DNA from 3 places in the Bacillus sp. GW823-FHT06B01 genome. Region 1 is predicted to be linked to each of the others. Evidence: riboswitches for the same ligand, from Rfam matches in the RefSeq annotation. Region 1 holds a riboswitch; each other region holds the start of a gene.

What was found. A riboswitch is a leader RNA that binds a small molecule or an ion and turns the genes downstream of it on or off. The one in region 1 is predicted to bind lysine.
Positions count from the first base shown of each region.
Region 2: linked by a shared signal. The riboswitch ahead of AC1Q8N_RS13680 (amino acid permease) and the one ahead of AC1Q8N_RS01005 (amino acid permease) in region 1 are both predicted to bind lysine.
Region 3: linked by a shared signal. The riboswitch ahead of AC1Q8N_RS18135 (aspartate kinase) and the one ahead of AC1Q8N_RS01005 (amino acid permease) in region 1 are both predicted to bind lysine.

Region 1 is NZ_JBXAHR010000001.1:188,340-195,536, reverse strand. It holds gene AC1Q8N_RS01030 (metallophosphoesterase family protein) at 39-782, opposite strand; gene AC1Q8N_RS01025 (aminoglycoside phosphotransferase family protein) at 796-1,734, opposite strand; gene AC1Q8N_RS01020 (VOC family protein) at 1,749-2,546, opposite strand; gene AC1Q8N_RS01015 (sulfite exporter TauE/SafE family protein) at 2,645-3,655, shown strand; gene AC1Q8N_RS01010 (GNAT family N-acetyltransferase) at 3,695-4,144, opposite strand; lysine riboswitch at 4,468-4,660, shown strand; gene AC1Q8N_RS01005 (amino acid permease) at 4,773-6,239, shown strand; gene AC1Q8N_RS01000 (iron-sulfur cluster biosynthesis family protein) at 6,353-6,658, shown strand; gene AC1Q8N_RS00995 (DNA alkylation repair protein) at 6,692-7,197, shown strand, end outside.
Region 2 is NZ_JBXAHR010000003.1:105,903-113,099, reverse strand. It holds gene AC1Q8N_RS13695 (ABC transporter ATP-binding protein) at 1-418, opposite strand, end outside; gene AC1Q8N_RS13690 (ABC transporter ATP-binding protein) at 415-2,175, opposite strand; gene gapN (NADP-dependent glyceraldehyde-3-phosphate dehydrogenase) at 2,765-4,204, shown strand; lysine riboswitch at 4,383-4,565, shown strand; gene AC1Q8N_RS13680 (amino acid permease) at 4,712-6,136, shown strand; gene AC1Q8N_RS13675 (ABC transporter permease) at 6,197-7,197, shown strand, end outside.
Region 3 is NZ_JBXAHR010000003.1:944,905-952,101, forward strand. It holds gene asnA (aspartate--ammonia ligase) at 1-610, shown strand, start outside; gene AC1Q8N_RS18125 (helix-turn-helix domain-containing protein) at 747-1,184, shown strand; gene AC1Q8N_RS18130 (VOC family protein) at 1,379-1,831, opposite strand; gene AC1Q8N_RS18135 (aspartate kinase) at 2,175-3,404, opposite strand; lysine riboswitch at 3,604-3,790, opposite strand; gene AC1Q8N_RS18140 (DoxX-like family protein) at 3,982-4,890, shown strand; gene AC1Q8N_RS18145 (DUF4166 domain-containing protein) at 4,894-5,505, shown strand; gene AC1Q8N_RS18150 (YndJ family protein) at 5,511-7,136, shown strand; gene AC1Q8N_RS18155 (8-oxo-dGTP diphosphatase) at 7,166-7,197, opposite strand, start outside.

The DNA.
Region 1 (7,197 bases):
AATATATTTGAAGTTACGATAGATATATTATAATTGGCTTACTTTCCCTTAAACCCTCGATATAAAGCAGTCCGTAATTCTTGTTTGTATTCTTCAATTTCTGGCATATCGAGTTCTTCTGCTAGTCTGATGGCTAGTTCAATATCATATGGTACACGTACGAGTTGAATGGAAAAGCTTGCGGCTTCTTGTTCATTGTAAGTTCCTTCAAATATTAAATAGGAAGCTTGTGTAATTTCAAGTGGATTGCCTACACTACCTGCATTGCATAACGTTTTCCCTCTGAAATTTTGAACGAATGCTTGGTGAACGTCACCGTAGCAAACGACATCTGGTTTTTTTTCCCCTTCTATATTCTCTGTGAACTCACTGTTTTCGAACATACTAATACGCTCTTCTCTTGAGGCATGTGGCTGAATTCTTTCATATAAACTTCTCGGCGATGCGTGGAACATACGAATCAATTTGCCACTCATAAAAAATTCGATTGAAAATGGTAAGCTTCTTAAATAGTCATTTTGTTCTTCCGATAATTGTTTTTGATGCCATTTTAACGCTTCAAATTCAGTCGGTTTTGTAATGAAATCATCCCAGTTCCCCATTACAACTCCATCACATTCTTTACGAATGATTTCAATCACTTCGCTAGAATGAGGACCTTTCCCGACTAAATCTCCAAGACAAATGATGCGCTCGATTCCTCTTAATTTAATATCTTGCAGCACAGATTCTAGAGCTGGAATATTACCGTGAATATCTGAAATTACCGCTATTTTATCCATATGAATCCCTCCATTACTTATTGTTTATTCTATCCTCATGTTGTGATTGATACCATTTTGGAATATAGGATGAAAAATTGTTATGATCTTCTAAAATTACGTTCAATCTTTCCTTCATATCATCTACTAAATGTGGCGTGCTTCGGTTTGTCCATACGATATCAGCTGGGAATGTCATTGCTGCATATAATGAATACAGTTGCCAAAAATGAAGTGACGGTTCTCCCACGCAATAACCGTGAACTTGTCCAACCGCAAATGGTTTACTTATTCTTGTAGTAAAAATCGCTACGTTATAAAAATCGTGTATTGGGTCGCCAAAATCATATCCTCCAAAATCGATAACGATAAATTCCTTATTATGAATCATACTATTTGCTGGATGGAAGTCATCGTGTAAAAAGGTAATAGGGCGATTTTCCAATAATTGTTTATGCTCCCCTACAAAACTTAATACTGGCTTCAAATCAATGAAGTCTATTTCATAGTTTGCTAACGCTTCTACGTATCTTTCGTATTTATTCCATCGAACCGTTCCCCATTTATTACTTGCACTTTCTCTTCTAATTGAGTGGATCCTCTTTAATACTTCCCCTGCTTTTCTTCCTGCATTATACTGTTCTTCCACCGATAGCTTCCCTAAACCTTCTTCACCATTTACACCTTGGGCCCATTCAAATACTTGTACACATTTATTTAATTCCTCAAGTTTTATGAAATGAATTAACTTGGGCGTTGGAATATGTAATAACTCTAATTGTTTCATATACGTATATTCTTCTTGTTTACGTTCAAAATGAACAGCATCACATACTTTCACAAAATAAGTTTCTTCGTTCTTTAATTCAACTTTATATTTTTCTTCATGTGAAAAACCTTTTGAAATAGCTGTACACTTTACAATACGAGGCCATTCTAGTTGTCTCTCTATCTCTCTAAGCATTTCCTTCACAACATTCACCTCTATCAATATATGTACAACCTACCTAACACTTCATGCTCTCGTTTATTTTCACCTTTAAACTCCGCTGCAAATGGATATTCGCCATGATGCTTCAAACGTTCTAGTACTAACCCTTCTCCTATTGGTTCACAAAACTGCACATGAACATCACCAAATGATACGCTTTGACACTCCGCATTCCATTCTTCATTCTTTGTGATTGAGCTTGCAGTTAGCCCCATTACTTCTTTCCATTTCCGTACTGTTTCTCGAACATTTTTCACTGCGTAATGAATCGTTTCAATTTGTTGTACTTTATTTTTATGTTCAGTGATTGTTCCTATGTTACGTAAATCGTTTCTTCTTTCTTCATCCGTTTCATTCCACTGTATGAAGAAAGGTAATTTCGGTCCGTTTTCCTCTTGCTTTACAAATAACATTTTCCACTCTAAAAGACGGCCATCTTTTCTTATACGTTTTCCTTCAAATGGTCCTATCGTATGTAAACCGTGCTTACTAAAATTATTTGCTAGGTCTTCAATGGCATCTGTTCGAATTGCGATTTGTAGCATTCCTTCTCCGTCTTGTAATTTTACTACTGTTTCTTGTACTAATGGATTGTCTGCTTTCTTCGCTTTTTCTTCATGCTGAACTGCTAAAAATTCTATATAGGATAAATCAAAATAACATAAACTATTCCAAGTACCCCAAGTAATATGCTCTCCGCCTATTGCAGTATGAAATCCACGCTCCTGTATTTGTTTTGCCGCTTCCTCCGGTGTACCATATACTGAGTGTACGAGATGATCAAATCGTAACATGTCTTTCTCCCCTTTCTCTCCATCCTTTTATTGTATATTTTATTTTTCTTTCATTCAATTCAAAAAACTTTAAAACCCAGTTGATTTATACGATTAATATGTATTATAATGAAACAAATTTAATTATTGCTGATTGGAAAAACCAAAGGCACTTTTCTCATACGGGAAAAGTGCCTTTTTCATTTATTATTACAGGGGGATTATTTATGCAGAAATTAATTGTCTTTGCTATTATTGGATTTTTCGCTCAATTGATTGATGGGGCACTTGGAATGGCGTACGGGGTAACATCTACCTCACTATTATTAATGTTTGGTATCGCACCAGCTGTAGCTTCCGCATCTGTTCATTTAGCTGAAGTCGTTACAACCGCCGCTTCTGGTGCATCTCACATCAAATTTGGAAACGTTGATAAATATACCGTTTCCAGGCTTACATTACCAGGAGCAATTGGCGCATTTATTGGGGCATGTTTTTTAAGCAATTTACCTGGCGATGTAATTAAACCGTACATTTCCGTATTTTTATTTACTTTAGGGGTTTATATTTTATTACGATTCATCATTCAAAAACAAATTGTTACTTCAAATAAACGTATGTCTGCAAAACAGCTTGTTCCGCTTGGCTTATTCGCTGGATTCGTTGATTCAACTGGTGGTGGTGGCTGGGGTCCGATTACGACACCTGTACTTTTGGCAAGAGGAAATGAAGCTAGAAAAGTTATCGGATCTGTAGATACGAGCGAATTTCCTGTTTCACTCGCTGCAACAATTGGATTTTTCATTTCACTTGGATGGGAACAAGTAAGCTGGGTTTGGGTATTTTCTCTCATGCTCGGTGGTATCGTTGCGGCACCAATCGCTGCATGGCTAGTACGCATCGTTCCTTCTCATTTACTTGGCGTATTAGTTGGTGGCCTTATTATCTTTACAAACATTCGTACATTGCTTACTACATTTAAAGTTGATCCAACTATTATTTCACTTTCTTACGTGGCAGTTGGTCTTGTCGTTATTATTTCTATTTTCATTGCTGTTCGCAATCATTCCAAGCGTTCTAACGCATCGACAGCCGGATATCCGAATGATCAAAAACAAATGCTACCATAACGATAAAAATACCGCCCGATATACTTCGAGCGGTATTTTTTATATTTCTATTTTCCAATTAATCATCGTTTCTGTAGTGTCAATTCTCTTCATATGTAATTTCTCTAATACACGAATCGAGCTATCATTTTCAAGAAGTGTCTCCGCAATAATCGTTTCTACTTCTCCTGTTTGAAAAGCCCAATTTATTAATTCTCTTACAGCTTCTGTCGCATACCCTTTATTCCAATATTTCTCAATAAATCCGTAACCAATTTCTACTGTATGTTCCTCATTTGGTTTCCCTTTAAATCCTATATCACCTAGAACGATGTCATCTTCTTTGCGAATGACATACCACGCGCCCCAAGGTAATAAAACCTTATTTTGTTTTACATTTTCTACATGCCCTACAATATGCGGACCACTGTTATATCCTTGCTCGTTAGCAACTTGCATACTCTCTTCTGTACACGGTACTATATAGAGTCTTTCTGTTTCTAATTTCATGTTAATTTCCCCTTTTTTGCTTAAACGTTTTTTTAATTATAACAAAAAATATGACCTTATTATGAATGTCGAATTATATTTTCAGAATTTTCTTTTATTTTTAAAGGGTTTTTCAATATTTTTTGCGAAACATTTGTATAACAATTTCTTTATTTGTTTTTTGTTACATAACAGTAGGTTCGGGTGGAGTTTTGCAAGCGTTTCCTATACAATAACCGATATTTTTTGACTTTTCCTAACAAAATATCTTGCAATATATTCAGAAAGTCATTACAATTGCCATATATTAAAAATCTTAGCAATATATCAAATCCTCATCAATCCGATGAGGTAGAGGTTGCGACTTTTATGAGTAAAACGGACGAGACACAGAGAATGTCACCAACTCCGTTTGAAAGGAAAAGTTGCCGAAGTTTATATTTCTTCTCTGGAAATATGAGCTGGGGCTGTCTCCGAAAGGAACAGAACTGTCACGTTTACAAAATTACCGTGTAAACGTGGGGTGCTATCTTAACGGAAGGGTATGATGGGGTGGTTATTTGTGAAACGTTCCGCCTAATTCCTTTGGCGGTTTTTTGTATTTTTCTCCCCCGCTCCTTCCTAACCTACAAGAAAAGGAGTGTTGAACATGAATAGCGCAACAAATCAATCTACCTCTAAAACGCAAACTACACAAGGACAAGGTGAATTAAAACGCGGATTAAAATCTCGTCACCTTACGATGATTTCTCTCGGTGGTACAATCGGTACCGGACTATTTCTTGCCAGCGGTGGTGTCATCCATACAGCTGGTCCTGGCGGTGCACTAGTCGCATACGCCGCAATTGGAATTATGGTTTACTTTTTAATGACAAGCTTAGCTGAACTCGCGGCTTACATGCCTGTTACCGGATCTTTTAGCACGTATGCAACAAAATTTGTTGATCCATCCCTTGGCTTTGCACTTGGATGGAACTATTGGTATAACTGGGCCATTACAATTGCTGCTGAACTCGCTGCTGTAACATTAATTATGAAATTTTGGTTCCCAGATACCCCTTCTCTTATTTGGAGTGGATTATGTTTAGCTATTATTTTCCTTTTAAACTATTTATCTGTTAAAGGGTTTGGTGAATCTGAATATTGGTTCGCACTTATTAAAGTAGTTACTATTATTATCTTTTTAATTGTCGGCTTTATGATGATTTTCGGAATTATGGGCGGCGAATCTGTTGGCTTTAAAAACTTCACTGTTGCAGATGCACCATTTAATGGCGGCATTATGGCAATTATCGGTGTATTTATGGCTGCTGGGTTCTCATTCCAAGGAACTGAATTATTAGGTGTAGCTGCTGGTGAAACTGCTGATCCAGAGCGTAACATTCCAAAAGCAATTCGTTCTATCTTTTGGCGTATTCTTTTATTCTATATCCTTGCGATTCTCGTTATCGGTTTATTAATTCCTTATACGACTGAAAGCCTTGCTGCAAGCGATGTAACAGTAAGTCCATTTACACTTATTTTTGAAAAAGCGGGCGTTGCCTTTGCTGCTTCTGTTATGAACGCTGTTATTTTAACGGCAGTATTGTCTGCTGGTAACTCTGGTATGTATGCATCAACTCGTATGCTTTGGGACTTAGCTCGCCAAGGAAAAGCACCAAAGTTTCTTGGTAAATTAGATAGCCGCGGTGTACCTGTTAACGCATTAATCGTAACGTCAATTGTCGGTAGTATCGCTTTCATTGCCTCTTTATTCGGTGACGGTGTTGTATACATTTGGTTATTAAACGCATCTGGAATGTCTGGCTTTATCGCATGGGTCGGAATTGCAATTAGTCATTACCGTTTCCGTAAAGCATATATCGCACAAGGAAAAGATTTGAAAGACTTACCATATAGAGCAAAATGGTTCCCGTTCGGTCCAATTTTCGCATTTGCACTTTGTGTCATCGTAATTTTAGGTCAAAACTACGGCGCATTTATGGGTGAATCAATCGATTGGAACGGTGTACTCGTTTCTTACATCGGTTTACCACTCTTCTTAGTACTATGGTTAGGATATAAATTTACGAAGAAAACGAAAGTGATTCCGCTCGATAAATGTGAATTGAAATAAAGTGAAACGAGCAAACAAATATGTTTGCTCGTTTTTTATTCCGATGCTTCTCCCTTCCCTATTTCTCCTGTTTTTGCAATAATAAAGGAAATATATATAAAGGTTGGGATACCATGAACATTCGTATTACTGATGAAGCAAAAGCAGCTATACATAAATTAGAACGTGAAGATAAAAAGATCATTCGCATTAGAGGAACAATGACAAACTCTTGTAGTATTTTCGTTGATGTTGATTTAATTTGGGATACATATGATGCAGATGATGTTGTATATAAAGATGCCGAGTTTATCGTACAAATGGATTCATTCACGAAAGACTACACTGGTGATACGGTGAAACTTGATTATAAGACGACAGGTTTTAGTATTACGACTCCGAGTGAGACTTTAGTTTATGGATTGTCGATTAAAAAATAAAAATTGTTTTCAGCTGACAAATGAGGTGAAAAAATGGGTAAATATGTTCCGTTAAAATTTTTATTTAATGAAGAATTAGCAGAAATAATGGCTGATTCTATTTGTAAACACGATCCTAATTTTCCGAAAAGAAACTTCGTATCTTCCGTAACATGTAAAGTTGAAAAATTAGAGTTAAAGCAACGTATAGAAGTAATAGCAGATGAATTACATACTGCATTACAAAAAGATTTTAATGAAGCAATACATATTTTACTGAAAACATTGGGGCCAGAAAACACAACAGAAGTAGGCACATTTACAAACGGATATATGTACATGCCTATTGCAAAATACGTTGAAAAATATGGGCTTAACGATTTTGAAACCTCATGTAACGCCATGTATGCAATAACAAAAAGGAATACTGCTGAATATGCCATTCGGCCTTTTCTTGAAACATACCATGAAAACACACTACACATATTACAACAGTGGATTCATGACGAAAACAGCCACATTAGGAGATTAGTTTCCGAAGGTACAAGACCAAGACTTCC
Region 2 (7,197 bases), on a different contig from region 1:
ACGCAAACACTTCTTCTTTCGTTAATGCTTTCGCTTTATACACTTGCACTGCCTTACCATTTTGGACGGTAATCATATCATCTTTTACAGTACGTGACCCTTCAGCATTCACTTTATTCGGTACAAAGTAATATTGAAAACCGACTTGCATCACGCGTACTTCTTTTCCTTTTTTCTCACCTTCCTGGAAGCGATCACTTCGCTTATAAAAGGCGCCATTATACGAAACAGCCTCTTCACTCTTTTCTGTTTCATACCAAGGTTTCTCTATCCCGACGATATGATCGTCAATCATCGTTTTCGCGACGAAAGGACCAGCAAGCTCTGCGATAACGAAAATAAATAACATTAGCATCGCTGCAAAAATTGTCCCTTTTACTTTCATCGCATATTGAAACAATCGTTTTGAAACGCTCATATTTTCACCCCACTATCCGCACTTTCATTTTCCCCTTGTTGTCTTTCAAACTGCTCAGCATACCAGCCTCCGCTTTGAATAAGCTGTTCATGCGTACCCTCTTCCATTACTTCTCCTTCATCCATAACGAGAATCCAATCCGCATGTTGTACGGCAGATAAACGGTGCGTCGTAATAATCGTCGTTTTTCCGCTTCTTTCTGTTCTTATATTTTCAATGATCGCTGCTTCCGTACGAGCATCAACAGCTGATAAAGAATCGTCCAAAATTAAAATTTCTGGATTTTGAATGACAGCTCGCGCAATTGAAATCCTTTGTTTTTGCCCTCCTGATAAAGAAACACCCTTCTCTCCAACGAGCGTTTCTAACCCTTCTGGTAAAAACTCTAAATCCTTTTTAAACGCCGCAATTTCAATCGCTTTCTCGAGTTCTTCTTCCGTCGCTTCTCGGTTTCCGAATAAAATATTTTCCCTCGCTGTTTTTGAGAACAAAATATGTTCCTGAGGTACATACCCAATCCATCCGAGTACATTTTCATTCGTTATGTTATCTAACGTCACATCAGAGACTGCAATATCCCCATCTCCAAGTGGGTATTGACGAAGAAGCTGGCGTACGAGCGTCGTTTTTCCGCTTCCTGTTTTTCCAACAACCCCAAGCGTTTCCCCTTGTTTTAATGTAAATGAAACCTTTTTTAAATTTGTTTCAGTTGATGAAGGATATGAAAAGGTAACGTCATCGAACTGAATATAATCCGGCTCTTGTACAAGCTTTGGATTTTTCGGATCCTTGACATCCGGTTCATACGCTAACGTTTCATTCACACGGTCTAATGAAGCATTTCCTCTTTGCATAACATTAATTAATTCGCCAATTGCAAACATCGGCCAAATCATCATCCCTAAATACACGTTAAATGAAACAAGTTCACCAAGTGTTACCTTTGATTGAAATACAAGATACGCGCCATACACTAAACCAATTAAATAACTAAGACCAACAAGCATTTTCACAGTTGGCTGGAATAATGCATCGATTCTAGCTACTTTCATATTTTTTTCGTATACGTCATCTCCTAAATGATGAAATCTTTCCTGATCCGCGTTCTCTTGTACGTATGCACGAATAACGCGCACACCAGCGATCGATTCAAGTACTTTATCATTCATATCTCCGAACGCATCTTGCGCAACTGTAAATCTCTCATGCAATTTCTTTCCATATATGTTCATCGCATACGCCATAATCGGAAGCGGTATAAGTGCCGCAAATGTAAGCTCCCAACTAATTGTAAATCCCATCATAAAGACAATCGTAAGCATATATAAACTCGAATCCACGAGCGTTAATATACCGAAACCAGCTGTCATAGCAATTGCTTTTAAATCATTTGTCGCTCTCGCCATTAAATCACCAGTACGATTTTTATGATAAAACGTCGGTGTCATCTTAAGTAAATGCCCCATAAATTTAGAGCGCATCGTCTTCTCCAGTACGAATGCTCCCCCAAACAATTGATGTTGCCAAACGAAAGTAAGACCATATCCAATTACCGTAACCCCTATTAAAATAAGAATAAATTGCATAATTGCTGCATTCGTTAACGTTCCTGTTTTTATATTATCAATCGTAACCCCTAACACTTTCGGGGGAATGACTTCAACTATATTTACAATTAAAAGAGCTCCAATGGCGATACTATATCTCTTCCAATGCTCTTTAAAAAACCATTTTAACTTTAGTAATACTGATAACAATGTAACCTCTCCCTTCTCGTTCTCGTTTCACTCCCATTTCTTTACCCACTATCCAGATCCATCACATTTACATTTCGTAATCCATACAGTCTCATCACATTTTTCCACCTTCCAAATTTTTATATAGTAACGTGGAAAATAAACAAAAAAAAGCATACCGCCGCTTGACGATATGCACAAAAATGCATAAAAGCGTACGTTACGATATACGCAACGTACGCTTTTTATAAGACAAAGATGCCTTATATATCCGCACGGGCTGCGTAATGATATGAATGTTTTCTGCCATTTAACAGAGCTAAGCCCATCACATTTACGATTACAATCATTACGCACACCCCCTTCATTTATTTTCCATTTATAATCTTACAACTTTATTGAGTATTCTGTCAATTGTTTTTTTACAAACCGAATAAAAATATACGCTACATCATTTTGAAATAAGGGAATCTTCTGTAAGAAAGGGCATACAAAATAAAAAAAGAATAAGAAATCGTTTTCACAAACATTTCATTTGAAAAATGTTATCAAACACCCTACAATCACCTTATACTCACTCTTACAAGTTGCTATTTTAGGAGGACTAATCATGACAACTAGCAATACGTACAAATTTTATTTAGACGGAGAATGGAGAGAAAGCTCTTCAGGAGAAACAATCGAAATTCCATCTCCATACTTACACGAAGTAATTGGACAAGTACAAGCAATTACTCGCGGAGAAGTAGATGAAGCAATTGCATCTGCAAAAGAAGCTCAAAAATCATGGGCGGAAGCTTCTCTACAAGATCGCGCAAAATATTTATATAAATGGGCTGATGAGCTCGTAAATATGCAAGATGAAATTGCCGATATCATTATGAAAGAAGTCGGTAAAGGTTATAAAGATGCGAAGAAAGAAGTTGTTCGTACAGCTGATTTCATTCGTTACACAATCGAAGAAGCTCTTCATATGCACGGAGAAAGCATGATGGGCGATAGCTTCCCTGGCGGAACGAAATCTAAACTTGCGATCATCCAACGCGCACCCCTTGGTGTTGTATTAGCAATCGCACCATTTAACTACCCAGTAAACTTATCTGCTGCAAAACTTGCACCAGCATTAATTATGGGTAACGCTGTTATTTTCAAACCAGCAACTCAAGGTGCAATTAGTGGTATTAAAATGGTTGAAGCACTTCATAAAGCTGGCCTTCCAAAAGGTCTTGTAAACGTAGCTACAGGACGCGGTTCTGTAATTGGTGACTACTTAGTAGAACACGAAGGCATCAATATGGTATCGTTCACAGGTGGTACAAACACAGGTAAACATTTAGCGAAAAAAGCTGCAATGATTCCACTTGTATTAGAACTTGGTGGTAAAGACCCTGGTATCGTTCGTGAAGATGCTGACTTACAAGATGCTGCAAACCATATCGTAAGCGGTGCATTCTCTTACTCTGGTCAACGTTGTACTGCTATTAAACGTGTACTTGTACACGAAAACGTAGCGGACGAGCTTGTTAGCTTATTAAAAGCGCAAGTAGCTGAGCTATCAGTTGGATCTCCAGAACAAGACAGCACAATCGTTCCATTAATCGACGACAAGTCTGCTGACTTCGTTCAAGGCTTAGTTGACGACGCTGTTGAAAAAGGTGCAACAATCGTTATCGGTAACAAACGTGAGCGTAACTTAATTTACCCAACATTAATCGACCACGTAACAGAAGAAATGAAAGTTGCTTGGGAAGAGCCCTTCGGCCCAATCCTTCCAATCATCCGTGTTTCTTCAGATGAACAAGCAATTGAAATTGCTAACAAATCAGAGTTCGGTCTACAAGCAAGTGTCTTCACAAAAGACATTAACAAAGCATTTGCAATTGCTAACAAAATCGAAACTGGTTCTGTTCAAATTAACGGACGCACAGAGCGCGGCCCTGACCACTTCCCATTCATCGGTGTAAAAGGTTCAGGTATGGGCGCACAAGGTATTCGTAAGAGCCTTGAGTCTATGACACGTGAAAAAGTAACAGTATTAAACTTAGTTTAATCTTATATGTAGAAGCTGATCTAGTTTTGGATCAGCTTCTTTTTATATCAAATAATTATTCATTCCTAATAACAAACTCTTCTCTATAATCTGATTATTACTATATCCATTGACGTATAAAAATTCATTTGTTACTCTTAAAGACGTTAATTTAATATTTAAATCCTCATTCGTATCTCGGTGAGGTAGAGGTTGCAGTCATTAAGAGTATCATTTCAGGAGATGTAGTGGCATTGATGAAGGAATGAGAAAGGAATGATTGCCGAAGTAAGCCCGTGTCCACCATGCACGCTTGCTGGGTCTGCATTTAATAAGTGCAGAACTGTCACAAACGTTTCGTTTGTGGAGAGCTATCGAGAGGTATGTCGTGGGTTTCTTATAAGATAGAAAGCATGTAGCGGCAAATTACGTGCTTTTTTTGTTTTGTTTGGGACTTCTCTTCTCTACTAAGAAGACATACATATCTCCTCGCTTGACTTGGTTATACTAACTTTGGAGGTATTTTCTATGCAACAAAAAAAATGGGGCTTTTGGGTATTAACAGCTTTCGTTGTCGGTAACATGGTTGGCGCTGGTATTTTCATGGTGCCAAGTACGTTGGCACAAACAGCAAGCCCTCTCGGTGTCACTTTAGCTTGGTTAACAACAGGGTTTGGTGTTTTAATGCTAGCTCTTGTTTTCGGTAATTTAGCAATTCGTCGTCCTGATTTAACGACAGGACCACAAAGTCATGCATATGCTTTATTCTCAACACCAAAAAAGAAAAAAATGGCTGGTTTCAGTATGGTATGGGGATATTGGGTAGCAAACTGGGCAAGTAACGTTGCCATCATTACATCATTTGCGGGATATTTATCACTCTTCTTCCCAATTATGAAAGATACACGACTACTATTTTCAATCGGTTCTTTTAACATAGAAGTCGGAAAACTAATTACATTTACGATTTGTTCCATCTTACTTTGGGGAACTCATATTATATTAACAAACGGTGTAAGCGGAGCTGGAAAGCTAAACTTCTTAGCAACAACAACGAAAGTAACTGGATTCCTTTTATTCATCGTCGTTACTTTATTTGCATTCGAAGCTTCTAAGTTTGGACAATGGTACACACCGATGATCGATAAATCAGGTGTATCACACGGCCTTCTTTCACAAGTAAACTTAGCTGCTCTTACAACGCTTTGGGCATTTATCGGAATTGAATCGGCAGTACTTTTATCAAACCGTGCTACCTCTCCTAAAACAGTAAAACGCGCAACAGTTGCAGGATTACTTATTACAGTTGCGATTTACTTAGGAATTACAATTTTAACAATGGGTGTACTTCACGTTGATAAATTACAAGCTTCTGAACGTCCATTAGCAGATGCATTAAACGCTGCAATGGGTCATGGCGGCGGGAAACTGATGGCATTACTTGCTCTTACTTCCCTATTCGGTTCTATATTAGGCTGGATTTTATTAAGCTCAGAAGTACCGTATCAAGCAGCAAAAGAAGGTTTCTTCCCTTCCTTCTTCACAAAAACAAATAAAAAAGGAAGTCCAATTTACTCATTACGATTAACAAACATTATGTCGCAAGTGTTCTTATTCTCAACATTATCAGGAACTATTGCGGAAGCTTATACATTCGTTATTACCGTATCAACACTGGCCTACCTCATTCCATATCTCGTTTCACCAATCTTCCAGTTAAAACTAGTCGCAACTGGTGAAACATATAAAAATGAAATGCGGGCAAGAATTACAGATGGCATAGTCGCAGTGATCGCACTTTGCTACGCACTATGGGTTATTAAAACCGGCGCATCCGATATAAAAACGTTCCTTCTCGGAATTGGTTTATTCGTAATCGGCTTTGCCTTCTATCCATTAATGAATCGTGATCAGAAAAAAAATAACGAAAAGAAAAACGAGCAAGTTGCATAACGCAATTTGCTCGTTTTTTCTTTTATAAAACATATATAATAGAACAAAGAGGTGAAAAACATGTCAATCGAATCGCTATGGAGCAGCCGCTTCCAACAACATATTCAAAATATCATTACATACTTTGCACGTATGATTAACGGTTTACTATATAGCTTTATCTTCGTTGCCTGTATAGGTGCTTACTATTATGCAAAGTTTCTTAAAACAGCTCCTTCTAAAGGACTATCTTTATTACTTATTACAATCGTCCTAACAGCGATTATAACGAGATGTCCTATCCGTACATTTATTCAAAAACCTGATGCTGTCTATTTACTTGCATTAGAAGAGAAACTAACGTCTTATTTTAAAAAATCTCTTCTATATAATTACATCATTCAGCTTTTTCCATTATTATTTACGTTCCTTATTCTCGTTCCACTTGCCCTGCAATCATTACAAGTAACTGTACCTTTCTTATGTACAATCTTTATCGTTTTAATGATTACGAAAGCTTGGAATATATATACACATTGGATGTGGCGTGATAGTCATGAAAAAAACATATGGTTCATTATTCGTATTGCTTGTAACGCCTTAATCATTTATATGCTGTTTTACTCGGCACATGTTCTCATATTAGGCGGATTGCTCTTACTACTTGCTTTCCTACTTCTATATACGAAAAAACAGCCTACAAAACGAATACCGTGGGATTACATAATCGAGCAAGAAGAAAAAATGAACGTTCGTTTTTATCAATTTGCTAGCATTTTCACCGATGTTCCGCAACTGAATAAGCAAGTAAATAAAAGAAAATGGCTTACAAATTGGATTGAACCTTTATTACATAAAAAACGAGCAACTTTCTTCTATTTACATACACTCGCATTTTTACGCGGGAATGATTATTTCGGTATATATATCCGCTTAGGGGTAATCGGTGCCTTCGCCTTATATTTTATACCAAACATATACGCAAAAGGTGCTATCTCTTACATCGTCCTATATATGATTTCTATGCAGCTACGTTCCTTATGGAAATATTTTTCGGGAAATATTATTGTAGCATTATATCC
Region 3 (7,197 bases), on a different contig from region 1:
AAAAGAATGGCGTACTGTAGATTACTTGCAAGAAACAGTACGAACAATTTATGGAATATTCAAAGATTTAGAAGACCACTTATTTGAAAAGTATCCGTTCCTTGGAAAGTATTTACCAGAAGAAGTTGTTTTTATCACTTCCCAAGAACTCGAAGATAAATATCCAGAATTAACACCGAAAGATCGTGAACACGCAATTGCAAAAGAACACGGTGCAGTCTTTATTATCGGAATTGGTGATGCACTTCGTTCAGGTGAAAAGCATGATGGACGCGCAGCTGATTATGATGATTGGAAATTAAACGGTGACATTTTATTCTGGCACCCAGTATTACAATCTTCATTCGAATTATCATCAATGGGAATTCGTGTTGATAGTAAATCACTTGATGAGCAGTTAACGAAAACAGGTGAAGACTTCAAACGTGAGTACGATTTCCATAAAGGTATTTTAGAAGACGTACTACCGTTAACAATTGGCGGTGGTATTGGACAATCAAGAATGTGCATGTACTTCTTACGTAAAGCACATATTGGTGAAGTTCAATCTTCTGTATGGCCTGACGATTTACGTGCAGCTTGCAAGAAAGAAAACATTCATCTGTTTTAATAGAAGAGAGAGGATAGCTCAAAGAGTTATTCTCTCTTTTTTATAGTGTAAACGAGTGGTTTACAGTGGGTTTTACTAATGGTTTCTTTCTTTTTTGGATCCTTTTATGTAATAATTTGTTAAAGGAGGGGACGTTATGAGCTTAGGACAACAACTTAAAAGATTACGAGAGTCAAAAGGGTTTTCACAGGAAGATGTTGCTAAGAAAATTGGTGTGACAAGGCAAGCTGTGTATAAGTGGGAACATGATAAAAGCTGTCCGGATATTGATAATTTAATTTTGCTTAGCGAAATGTATAATGTCACGCTAGATGAATTAATAAAAGGAAACCAAAGCTTTAAAGAGAAAATACATATTGATGAAGATGAGGATTTTGAGAAAGAGAATGAGTTTGGTTTTTATATTGGGTTTGGTTTGCTAATTGTGAGTGCTTTTGTTGATTATGAAGGAATGCAAGAGATATTATTAGGGATAGCACTATTCATGATGGTTTTTTACTCTGATGTAAAGAAAGTTATGTTGAATGAATTCAGATCGTTTTTAAAAAGAAAAGATATATATGATAAGAAGTGAGAAGAGTCAGTTATATTTCCTAGGAAAGAGTATAACAAGCAATTGAATTGTTTTATAATAATTTTGAGATATTGATAGTATGTTAAAAAGTCCAAACAAGCATAACCCCGTTCTAAAGTTAGGACGGGGTTCAAAATCTAAGTTTTATTAAGCGTAAAATTCTTTCAAATATTTTTACTTCAGTAAAACATTACTTACTTGTTACCGAGTTCTTCCGCTAAACCGATTAAAATTCCTTCGGTTCCACGAATGTAGCAGAGTCGATACGAGTTCTCATACTGAACTACTTCACCAACGAGCTGAGCACCATGTTTAGTCAGTCTGGATACCATTTCGTCAATGTCCTCAACGGTGAACATGACGCGTAAATAACCGAGGGCATTTACAGGAGCTGTCCGATGATCTGCAATAGTAGGGGGGGTGAGAAATCGCGAAAGTTCAATTCGGCTATGGCCATCTGGGGTAACCATCATAGCAATCTCTACGCACTGAGAACCGAGTCCAGTTACGCGACCAGCCCATTCACCTTCAACAGTAGCTCGCCCTTCGAGATTCAAGCCAATCTCCTCGAAGAAAGAGATTGCGTTATCAAGGGATTCTACAACGATGCTGACATTGTCCATTCGTAGTAATCGGTTGTTTGCCATAGTTTTTATCTCCTTTTATGTATAAATTTATTATTTAATTATCCTCATAATTATACTAAAATCTCTTCTAAACAAAAAACATCTTGTCACAGTGTAGGAAAATGTGACAAGGTGTTTTCGGGCATAGTATATAAAATCTTGTTAACGAATAACACTTCGCAAACCTTTACTATTGAAATATGCGAGAACTTTATTTCGTGAATGCTATCATTTCAAGAATTTGATACTGTAATTGCTATTCGATAGAATAACTTCGACTTTCCCACAAAACAGTCCTACCCTGTTTCTATTTATATAGGAAGGAAATAGATTCATATATTTTTTAAAGTTTTACCGGTGGAAATTAACTCATCTGCACTAAAGGCTCAATTTTCGCCATAAATGATTGATGCAGTGCCTCGACACCTGTTACTAAATGAAGGCGGTCAATAACGACAGACACTTTAATTTCTGATGTACTTACCATTTTAATATGAATATCTTCTTCTTTTAAAGTAGTGAACATATTTGCAGCAACACCAGGATTAGAGACCATACCCGATCCTACAATGGATACTTTTGCTAAATGATTTTCATATTCTACAGATTCATAGTGAAGTGTTTCTTGATTCTGTTCCAATACCTCTAATGTTTCTTCTAAATCATTAGAATGGATTGAGAAGGAGAGGTGAACAGTTCCTTCATTTGTAATACTTTGAATGATGATATCTACATTAATATGTGCCGCTGCTAATGTAGAGAAAACTGTTGAAAGTGCACCTTGTTCCAATCCTTTCATTGTGACGCGTGTAATATTATCTTCAAATGCAATACCTTTAACGATTGATTGTTGTTCCATGTTACATTCTCCTTTTACAATTGTTCCGTTTTCTTGTTCCATACTTGAGCGAACTTCTAACATGACATTATGATTTTTAGCAAACTCAACAGCACGCGGGTGTAATACACCAGCACCGAGGTTTGCTAGTTCTAGCATTTCGTCATAAGAAATTTCATCTAATTTATAAGCATCTTTTACAACTCGTGGGTCCGTTGTATATACACCGTTCACATCCGTGTAAATATCACATTTTTTTGCTTTCAGTGCAGCAGCTAATGCAACAGCAGTTGTATCAGAACCACCACGTCCAAGCGTTGTAATTTCATGTTCTTTACTGGCTCCTTGGAAGCCAGCTACAATAACAATCGTGCCTTCAGTAAGATAAGATTGAATTCGATCTGTATGAATTTCAGTAATCCGTGCACTACTATGTACAGATTCTGTCGTAATACCAGCTTGCCATCCAGTTAATGAAATCGCGTTATAACCTTTTGCTTGTAGTGCCATCGTTAATAATGAAATAGTCACTTGCTCTCCTGTTGATAGAAGCATATCCATTTCGCGTTTACTCGGATTTTCTGAAATCGCGTTAGCAAGTGCTACGAGTTCATCTGTGCTTTTTCCCATTGCTGAAACGACAGAGACGATGCTATGTCCTCGTTCATATTCTTCAATAATTAAATTTGCTACATGTTGAATGCGCTCAACGCTTCCAACAGAAGTGCCACCAAATTTTTGTACAATCGTTTCCATTACGAATTCCTTCTTTCATCCATTTTTAAGAATAGATTAGGACATATATAGATCCCAATATTCCTGTAGTTACCAGAGAAAAACAAAAAACACCATCTCAAATAAGTGAGGATGGTGCTGTTACAGGAAAAGGGAAACAGAAAACGGAGCTAATAAAAAAACCGCCAAAAAAGGAATACCATAAAAATGATATCTCTTTTTTGTAGATAGCTCTTCATACATACACTGCTGTACATATGACAGTTCTGTTTCTATTCGAAAACAGCCCCAATCGATAAATGCAGAGAAAATTATCGATTTCGGCAATACTTCCTTTCATCTAATTTCATAGACATCTCTGTGTCTCCATTAGAATAATCATAAGTATCGCAACCTCTATCTCACGTTTTAGGCGAGAGTGTTTGATTTATGAAGTTGTTGGTAACATTTGTTTTATAATAATTTAAATTTTTCGGGGAATCAAGTGTTTTGTATAAATTTTAAAAATTCTTTCTTCTCTTGGAGGAGTTTGTGAAAACTGTAGCAAAATAAATTCATAGCATGTACATTAAAATTATAGCGCATTGGAGGTGGAAGAATGAAGGGGAAAAAGCCTATTTATGTTTCGGCAGAAATGAACACAACAATGGAGAAATTATGGGAATACACGCAAGAACCACATATACATACAGAATGGGATGCTCGCTTTACTGAAATTTCATATTTAGAGAAAAAAGAAGGAGAACCGCAGAAGTTTTTATATAAAACAAAGATCGGATTTGGACTTGAAATAGCTGGGGAAGGAGAATCGATAGGTGAAATAAGAAAAGAAACGGGAGACCGGATTTCTTCTTTAAAATTTTGGACGGATAATAAATTATCACTTATTCAAATAGGGCGTGGTTATTGGAAGTATACACCGCGTAAAGAACACATTCATTTTGAGACGCAATATGATTATGATACGAGGTTTGGTCGTATAGGGAATGTAATAGATTTTTATATGTTTCGTCCGTTATTAGGCTGGGCGACTGCTTGGAGTTTTGATGCTTTAAAATTATGGTTAGAAAAGGGACTTCATCCGAGATTACTAATTAGAAGAACGATGACATATTGGCTCGTATGTTTTTTAATTGCTTTTGTATGGCTATATCAAGGGATTGTACCGAAAATGATCTTTATCCATCCCGAAGAAGTGAAAATGCTTTCGGTCATAATTGGTTCAACTGAAAATAGTATTTTTATTCTTAAAATAATTGGGCTGTTAGAAGTTATTTTTGGTGTCACATGGTTACTTCCATTTCCAAAACGAAATGTATTTATAATACATATTTGCGTGTTAATAGCCTTAACAATCGCAGCAGGATTTACGAATATCGCAAGCTTTACAGAGCCGTTTAATCCAATTACATTAAACGTTTTACTAATGGGGTTATCCATTGTCGGTTATATAAATAGCACGAACTTGCCAAGTGTAAAAAATTGCAAGAGGAAGAGAAAGGGATAATGTATGGCTAATATGTATGAAAGACTATTAGGGGATTCTTATAAAAAACTTCATCCGAAATTACAGAAACGCTATGAGATTACGGAAGAAAATAGTTTTACTGGAGAAGGAAAGATGGATGAGATTTCTGGTGGTTCTTTTTTCGTAAAATTCATATTAAAAATTGCATCAAAGTTCCATATGTTTTTCTCTGAGCGGGGGAAGGAAGTGCCATTTACAATACATAATACCGCTGAGCGGAATGAACATGGACATGAATTTGTGCGGTGGAATCGTACTTTTTATTTTCAAAATAAGAAAAGATATTTTAACGCTGTTATGCAGTTGGATGAAGAGAATAATGAGATTGTAGATTATTTTGGTGAACCACACATACTTGTTTCTACACTGAATTTTCATATTGATGAGATGGGGGCAATGCATATTTCTTCAAAGAAGCAATGGTTTTACATGTTTAGAAGAAAAATCCCGTTACCTAGATTCTTATACGGAGAGGCCAACATTGTAGAAAGTTATGATGAAACAAAACAGTGCTTTCGAATTCATGTACAAGTACGCAATCCGTTAATTGGTTCATTATTTTCATATAGGGGAACATTTGTGGAGAGGAAATAAATGATATGAAAAATATAATAGTTGGGCTTGCTTGTTATATTATTTTTCTAATATGTGAGTGGTCAAATGTAAACCCAGTTGAAGCAATTATTTTATTATCTATTTTGTTATTTATACCGATGTCTTTTTGTATTATTGATAAAAGAGAACGAAATGGATTGTATTTATTATTTTATAAATCTGTATCGTTTTTATATCCGATAGCAGCGATTTGTGCAATGTTAGCTTTCGTAACAAATCAATATATCTTTGCGATAATTTGGTTTGTATATACAGGAATCGTTGCGTTATTTGGTATGAATAGATTACTAGAAAGAGGATGGAAACCGTTAGAAGAAACGGCTATCGATAGTGCGTTTATATATTTGTTTTTAGGTGGATTCTGGTTTTTTGCTTCTGTAGCAAAGCTTTCCATTATGCACTTTAGTTCTGACATTGTTTTACTTACAGCTGCACACTTTCATTATTCGGCATTTCTATTGCCGTTATCAGCTGGTTTAATTGGGAGGAAAAGAGAAAAGAGCAGTAAAATATATGATGCTATTATGTTTGTTATCGTCATTTCACCTATGACAGTTGCGATAGGGATTACGTACTCAAGAGTATTTGAATTTTTTGCAGTTTTTCTATATTTATGTGCTATTTATAGTTATGGGATTTATGTTTGGCGCACGAATTTTAATGCTATCAGCGCAAAAATCCTCCTAGTCATATCGTCTAGTACACTCATGGTAACAATTATGTTCTCACTCATATATTCGTATGGGCATTTGAAACATGTAATGACGATTACAATTGCTCAAATGGTTTGGATTCACGGTGTTGTCAATGGAATTGGAGTAGCGTTGCCGGCATTTGTCGGCTGGATGGTTGAAAAGACTGTTCCGAACTATAAATATTACGGGAAACCAATGAGCAGATTAAGAGGAAAGGCGACAGTTGGTGAAGCATTTTTACATAACAGAAGTTTAATAGATAGCAAGGAATACAAAGGTTTAGTTGATAATATGAACGATTTTCATAGTGAGGGATTTGACATGGCAAAGATTCCTTTAAGCATTACTCGTTTTTATGAAAATACAAAAGAGTATGAGTTACAATCGCATATTAAGTGGGCTCGTTGGTTTCGTCCGGTTGCATTTTGCTATGAGAAAATGAGTAAGCATGTAGGACAAATACATTTAGGAATGGGTGGTAAGTGGGAAACGATGCATGGCTCTATCGTTGGGATAATAGATGAGAAAGATGGAAGGGAGAATGTAAGGGCTTGGCTAAGAAAAAATGAAGCAGGAGAATCTATTTTTGTAGCTCTTTATTCAAAGCACACATATAAGAGCGAGACATATATGAATATTGCATTACCTTTACCATATTCGAATATGACGGGGGTTTTAAAATTATGTAATAAGAGTAATAATTTAATCATTACTAGTAAGCTGAGAAGAAACGGTAAAGGAGATGAGGGGATTTATTTACATACTCGTTTCTTTACAATTCGTTTACCGTTAGCAGAGACTTTTATTATAAAGGAGAACACGAATCACATATTAGAAGCTAACCATAGAATGTGGATATTTGGAGTTAAGTTTTTAGAAATTGATTATGAGATTAAGAAAATAGAAGGAAAGTAAAAAAAGCTTGGAGAGATACCAAGCCTTTTTTACGTATGCGTAATTGTCATAGCAACTTGTT